Regions from separate parts of the Microbacterium sp. Y832 genome, predicted to be linked through region 2. Evidence: predicted binding sites of a transcription regulator. Region 2 holds the regulator's gene; the other holds the start of a gene.
The links. Region 2 encodes HspR, which represses chaperone genes until heat shock. Its sites were predicted from a motif close to AAGTTGAGTCNNNNNGACTCAACTT; they were not measured.
Positions count from the first base shown of each region.

Region 1: AC25YV_RS07460 (Hsp20/alpha crystallin family protein) is a predicted target of HspR. The motif match lies at 2,175-2,199, and genes of this name have one in related genera.

Region 1 is NZ_JBYHFM010000003.1:377,364-380,766, reverse strand. It holds gene AC25YV_RS07470 (DUF4397 domain-containing protein) at 1-407, opposite strand, end outside; gene AC25YV_RS07465 (SDR family oxidoreductase) at 500-2,062, opposite strand; gene AC25YV_RS07460 (Hsp20/alpha crystallin family protein) at 2,244-2,693, shown strand; gene AC25YV_RS07455 (hypothetical protein) at 2,831-3,067, shown strand; gene AC25YV_RS07450 (DUF262 domain-containing protein) at 3,046-3,403, opposite strand, start outside.
Region 2 is NZ_JBYHFM010000004.1:140,326-143,728, reverse strand. It holds gene AC25YV_RS09360 (nucleotide exchange factor GrpE) at 1-567, shown strand, start outside; gene AC25YV_RS09355 (DnaJ C-terminal domain-containing protein) at 580-1,575, shown strand; gene AC25YV_RS09350 (heat shock protein transcriptional repressor HspR) at 1,589-2,038, shown strand; gene AC25YV_RS09345 (DUF2252 domain-containing protein) at 2,008-3,403, opposite strand, start outside.

The sequences.
Region 1 (3,403 bases), on a different contig from region 2:
ACCGTGAGGCGGCCCTCTCCGGCCGCGGTGGTGGCGGTGTCGTTGGTGAAGAGGTTCAGTCCGGGGTCACCGGCCTCGGTGAGGTGAGCGACGGCGGTGAAGTTGCCACCCGCGGTCAGCGTGATCGTGGCGGGCCCGAGCACCGGCGAGCTGGCGTCTGCGGCATCCGGCGCGGTGAGGGCGACCTCGTAGTCGCCCGCAGGAAGTTCGAGCGGCCCGGCGAGATCTCCCGGCTGGAAGTCATCGAGCGTGAGATCACCGTTGACGTAGACGTCCACCGGCGTGTCGGGAATGCCGTGCAGCACCGAGAGCTGGGCGGCATCGGCCGTGGATGCCGACGCGGGGAACGCGAGGCCGAGGGCCGCGATGATGCCGACGGTGACGCCGGCAGCTGCTGTCTTTCGCACTGTCTTCCTCCTTATGAGAAGGCGGTGATTTCCGCCTATGAAAGTGCTTTCTCCTCGAATGGCCGTTTTGGATGCACCTGAATGCAGATTGATCAAAGAACTTTCACTGCGTCCGCTTTGGGGCCTCGCCGCGGCTGTGTTTCCGCTGCCGCGGCGGCCGTGATGCGGTTGGCCATACCCCGGAAGATCACGCCATGGAAGGGGAGGACCGCCAGCCAGTACGCGCGGCCGGCCAAGCCGCGCGGAAAGAAGATCGCGCGCTGTCGGTAGCGGGAACCCGCGCCTTCTGCGCTCGCCCGCATCTCGAGCCATGCTTCACCGGGCACCCTCATCTCGGCGCGCAGACGCAGCAGCGATCCGTGCTCGACGGCTTCGACGCGCCAGAAATCGAGTGCGTCACCGACCTGCAGTCGGGACTGGCTGCGTCGACCACGTGCCAGGCCGACGCCGCCGACGAGTTTGTCGAGCCATCCCCGCAGCGCCCACAGCACGGGGCTCGAGTACCAGCCGTTCGCGCCGCCGATTCCCGAGATGACTCGCCACAGCGATTCGACCGGGGCGCGTGAGGTGGCCGACCGCTCATCGACGTAGGCTGTGCGCCCCGCCCAATCCGGATCGCTGGGCAGCAGATCTCCGGGCGCTGTCAGGACTCCCGCATCCTGCCAGCTCGTCTCCACTCCGTCTTCGCCCAGCCGGCGCAGCGCCAGTCGCATGGCCTGGCGATAGGGCGTCAGGCCGCCCTCGGGCGGGAGGATGATGTCGTCGATGCGGTGATCCGCCATGACGCAGTCGTTCTGCAACGACTCCACGAGGGGTCTCGCCAGCGATCGCGGTATCGGCGTGACGAGGTTCACCCAGTGCGACGCGAGACGTGGAGTCAGCACGGGCAGCGCGGCGATCGCTCGTTGCGGTAGTCCCGCTTCGACGGCGTAGCCGTTCATCATCTGGCCGTAGCGGAGGACGTCGGGGCCGCCGATGTCGAACTGGCCGCTGACCGGGTTCGGAAGCCGCGCAGCGCTCATCAGGTAGTGCAGCACGTCGCGGACCGCGATCGGCTGGATCCGATTGCGCACCCACCGCGGAGCAGGCATGTAGGGCAGCACGTCGGTGAGGTGGCGCACCATCTCGAACGACGCGGAGCCTGAGCCGATCACGACTCCCGCTTGGAGAACGAGGGTCGGCACCCCACCGGCCCGCAGGATCTCGCCCACCTCGACCCGTGACCGAAGGTGCGGCGAGAGGTCCTCGCGCGGATGCAGGCCACCCAGGTACACCAGCTGTCCGACCCCCGCTTCGGCGGCGGCAGCGGCGACGGTTCTCGCGATGGTCCGGTCGGTCTGTTCGAAGTCCCGGCCGGTCCCGAGCGAATGGATGAGGTGAAACGCGACGTCGACTCCCTCCATCGCGCGCGAGAGGACCCGGCAATCCTGCGCCGACCCCTCGATGACGTCGACGTCCTTGCCCCATGGGAAGGCGAGTGCGCGATCACGAGAGCGCGCCAGCACACGCACGCGGTATCCGGCATTGAGAAGCCGGGGCACGAGGCGACCCCCGATGTAGCCGGTTGCTCCGAGGACCAGGACGAGCGGGGGAGGGACGCGATCCTCGGGAGCGCGAAGATGGGGCTCTCGGCCCGTGGGCGACGAAAGATCCATGGCTGTCCACTCCCCTAATTGCTAGCTAGGCTAGCTATTCCTGGAACGTACACCACCTTCTAGCGAAGCAAAACCTGCTGGCACTCGCAGGGCGAGAGTGCTAATCTGTTCGCACTTGAGCCCCTTCGGCTCAAGTTCCATCGCTCGGAGCACCGTCCGAGCCCGCTCGAAGGAGATGATGATGGCAACATATGATCCGCTCCGCGAACTGGAGCGCTTTGCACAGACGATGCTCGGCCAGAGCAGTCGGGGTCCGCGTGAGATGCCGATGGATCTGTACCGGGCCGGCGACCACTACGTCCTGACCGCCGACCTACCCGGCGTCGATCCCGGATCGGTCGACGTCGACGTCGATGGACAGCTGCTCACCATCCGCGCCGAGCGCACGCTCGCGACAGGCGATGAGGTGACCTGGATCACTCGGGAGCGAGTCGCGGGCAGCTACCTGCGCCAGCTCAGTCTGGGACAGGGAATCGACACCGAGCGCATCTCGGCGACCTACCGCAATGGTGTCCTGAGCGTGACTCTGCCGGTCAGCGAGCGGGCCAAGCCCCGCAAGATCTCGATCGACACCGATGACCGTTCCTCCGAACTGAAGATCGAAGAATCGCGCCCGACCGTCGACGCGTAAGCCCTCCACTGGGTCGTGCCCTCGGGCTGAACGGGGGCACGACCCGGTCCCACACGCTCAACGAAGAGAAGGACATGGTCAAAGACGTGAGCAATAGGTACGCACTGAAACGACTGACCTCGTTGGAATGGATTCTCGTGGACGCATCACGCGACGAGCACGATCCCTTCCGCACCATCGCCTGCATCTACCGCGTGGACGATCTGGAGTGCGATGTCGTATGGCTGCGCGACATGGGCCTGCGTGAGCGGTACGCGACTCCCCAGGAGGTGCGGGACGCCGTCATCGAGGTGACGGCACCCGCTCCGGCTTCGGACGGCGACGCCCCGGTGCTCTCCCTGCCGGGAGCGCGCTACATGGCGGCGGCGATGTAGGAGTACTTGACGAACACTTCATGAGCGATGCCGGCCTCCTCGAGGACGCCCTGCACCGCCGTGAGCATGTACTTCGAATCCCACCCCATGTACAGGTGGGTGTTCTCGTCGAGCTGGTCCCACTGTCCGTTCCATGAGCGGGTCGGATAGAGGGGTCCGCCGCGACGGGCGCTGAAGGCGACGACGCTCTCACGGGAGTCGGCCCACAGTCGCTTGAAGATCCGGTTGAAGAGGTACTTCACGTCGTGCACTTCCCAGTGCTCGCCGCGGTACTCGGTATAGTCGAACTCCCGCTCCCAGCCGCGCGGCCAGCCGCGCCGCCGGACGGCGTCGAGG
Region 2 (3,403 bases):
TTCGAAGAGGTCCGTCCGGGCGACGAGGGGTCGGAGGCAAACGTCTCCGACCCCGCGTCGCACCAGGACGACCTGACGGTCGAGGACATCCTCGGCGCCGACCAGACGGACGACGCGCTCACGGCCGACGATGCGGTGGATCTTCCGCCCGAGGCGTCGGGTTACCTCGCCGACCTGAAACGGCTGACCGCCGAGTACGCCAACTACCGGCGCCGCACCGAAGAGCAGCGGCAGCTCGAGATCGAGCGAGCCAAGGGCGAGGCGGCCAAGAGCCTGCTGTCCGTGCTCGATGACCTCGACCGCGCTGAGAAGCACGGCGACCTCGAAGAGGGCACTGCCTTCGCCGTGATCGCCGAGAAGGTGCGCGCTGCGGTGGCCAAGCTGGGCGTCACCGCTCACGGCGCCGCCGGCGAGGTCTTCGACCCGCAGCAGCACGAAGCGATCTTCCAGGTTCCGACGCCGGGGCAGGCGACCCCGACGATCGTCGAGGTCGCCGAGGTGGGCTACCGCCTGGGCGATGTCGAACTGCGTCCTGCGAAGGTCGTGGTTGCCGTGGCGGCGGAATAGGCAGGGGCGTTCATGGCCAGTCAAGACTGGTTCGACAAGGACTTCTACAAGGTCCTCGGGGTCAGCAAGGACGTCTCTGACGCAGACCTGAAGAAGACGTATCGCAAGCTCGCGCGCAAGTATCACCCCGATTCGAATCAAGCGGACGCCGCGGCTGAAGCCAAGTTCAAAGAGATCAGCGAAGCGTATGCCGTGCTGTCGGACGCCGAGCAGCGCCAAGAGTACGACCAGATCCGCGCCATGGGCTCGGGCGCCCGCTTCACGGCGGGCGGCCAGGGCGCCGGCGGGTTCGAAGACGTCTTCTCGCAGTTCGGGCAGAGCCGCGGTGGTGGACGCTATGCCTCCGCCGCTGATTTCGACGACATCTTCTCCATGTTCGGGCAGCAGCAGGGCGCCGGGTTCGGCTCGGGCCGCTTCGGGCAGACGACGGGCGGATTCCGCGGCTACGGGGGTCCTACCAAGGGCGCCGACGTCACGGCACGCACGACCGTCGACTTCGTCACAGCGACGAAGGGCGAGACCATCTCGCTGCAGGGCGAAGACGGAAAGCCGTTCAAGGTCAAGATCCCCGCGGGGGTCTCAGACGGGCAGAAGATCCGACTGCGCGGGCGCGGACGACCGTCGCTCGACGGCGGCGAGCCCGGTGACATCGTCGTTCAGGTCGCGGTGCGCCCGCACCCCGTCTTCGAGCGGGACGGGCTGAACCTGCGCGTCAAGGTGCCCGTCACCTTCACCGAAGCAGCCCTCGGGGCCACCATCGAGGTGCCCACGCTCGGCGGCGACCCCGTCAAGCTGCGCGTCGCACCCGGCACTCCGTCGGGGCGCGTGCTGCGCGTCAAGGGACGCGGCGTTCAGACATCCAAGGGCACGGGCGACCTTCTCGCCGAGGTTCAGGTCGCCGTGCCGGCGCACCTCGACGACGCCGCGCGCGAGGCGCTCGAGCGGTTCCAGTCGCTCGAGCCGAAAGAGAACCCGCGGGCAGACCTCATGGCGAAGTCGCGCGGCTGACAGGGGGTGACCGATGATGTCTGACGATCTCGACGAAGATGCCCCCATCTTCGCGATCGCGGTGGCCGCCGAGTTGTCGGGCATGCACCCGCAGACACTGCGGCAGTACGACCGGCTCGGTCTGGTGACGCCCGCGCGCACGCAGGGTGGCTCGCGGCGGTACTCGCTGCGGCATATCGAGCAGCTCCGCGAGGTCGCACGTCTGTCGTGTGACGGCATCGGCCTGCCCGCGATCATGCGCATCCTCGAGCTCGAGCGTCGGGTTCGGGAACTGACGTCTCGCGTCTACGAGCTCGAGGAGCGCATGCAGTCCGAGCTCGAGCGCCGCCCCGGTGCGCGCGTCTTCGTGGCCGAATCGACCGGGGCCGTCGTGCCGCTGCGTCGCGGCACGCGCGTGCGCCGCTCGACCGGGCTCACCGTGTGGCGGCCTCGTCAGCTGGGGCGTGACAACGACGACGACTGATCCGCGGATGCCGCGACGAACGCGTCGTAGTCGGCGCGGGACAGCCTGGCGTAGGCGTTGGCCCACTCGAGCAGCGCCTCGCCGATGAGCCGTCCGTTGCCGATGTATCCCGACACCACCGCGGCGTTCGCCGATTGCGCATGCGCGCGAGCCAGCGTCGCGGCGCAGGCTTCGGCATAGACGCGGAAGGGCCGGTCCTCGAGCTGTTCGAGATCGAGGCCGCCCTTCATGTCGTGGAACTGGCGGACGTAGAAGTCGCCCGCGAACGCCCGCAGGTGTCCCAGGAACGGGTCGGAGGTCGCCTGCAGAATGCGCTGCATCGCGACGACGCGTCCGCCCTGGCCGTAGCGGTCGATGTGCTCGTGAGCGGCTGCCGGCTGCGAGATGCCGCCGTACTGCGCGAGCACACTCTGACCGGCTTGCTTGGCCTGCAGGATGAGCGAGCCGCCGTCGCCGTCCTGCAGGAGGATCAGGCTGCACACCGTCCCGACGCTGCCGACCCCCACCACCCGGCGGGCGAGGTCTGACACGGTGTAGTGCGTCATCAGCAGGCGGATGTCGATGTCGGCGCTCTCGGCGTATGCCCGGGCGTTCTCGTGCAGCCGGTCCCGTGCAGCGGCGCTCGCGTGCACCATGGTGGGGGGGCGCTCGAGGAACACCATGCGGCCGTCGGGCAGCGTTTCGGTCAGTTTCCGGGCGGCGCGCTCGCCCGTGCGCTTCTCGGCGTCGCGGATCGCCTCTTTGAGCACGAGCCGCGTCTCGCGGTCGGCGGCCGCCGCGACCGCACGCACGTCGAACTGCACGAAGTACCGGTCCAGCGGGCTCCGGGCGGAGTGGGCAGCCATCGCACGCGCATACGTGCGCACCGCGGCCAGGGTGGCATCCTGCACCACCGTCTCGTCCCGACTGGATGCCTGCCCGCCGATGACGATGCTGGCGACGAGACGCTTGACGTCCCATTCCCAGGGCGCCCATGCGGCTTCGTCGAAGTCGTTCAGGTCGAACACGAGCGTGCGCTGCGGTGACGCGAAGAACCCGAAGTTCGCCACATGGGCGTCGCCGCACGAGGGCACGAGGATGCCGCTGTGCGGGTCCCGCCCCAGATCGGCGGCCTGCAGGGCGGCGGTGCCGCGGTAGAACGCGAACGGACTCGCCGCCATCCGCTCGGTGCGCAGCGGCACGAGTTCGGGGATCCGTGTCGCGTTCTGGTCGTCGAGGATGCGCAGCGGGTCACGGCCCGTGGTCGTGAGCTGCGACAGCGTGCTGCGCGGCACGCGCGAGCGGACAGCGCGGCCCTCCGCGGTCCGGGCCGCCACCGTCGGCGGCAGGGTCCACGTCTCGGCGAACGGCGATGCGACCGGCGTT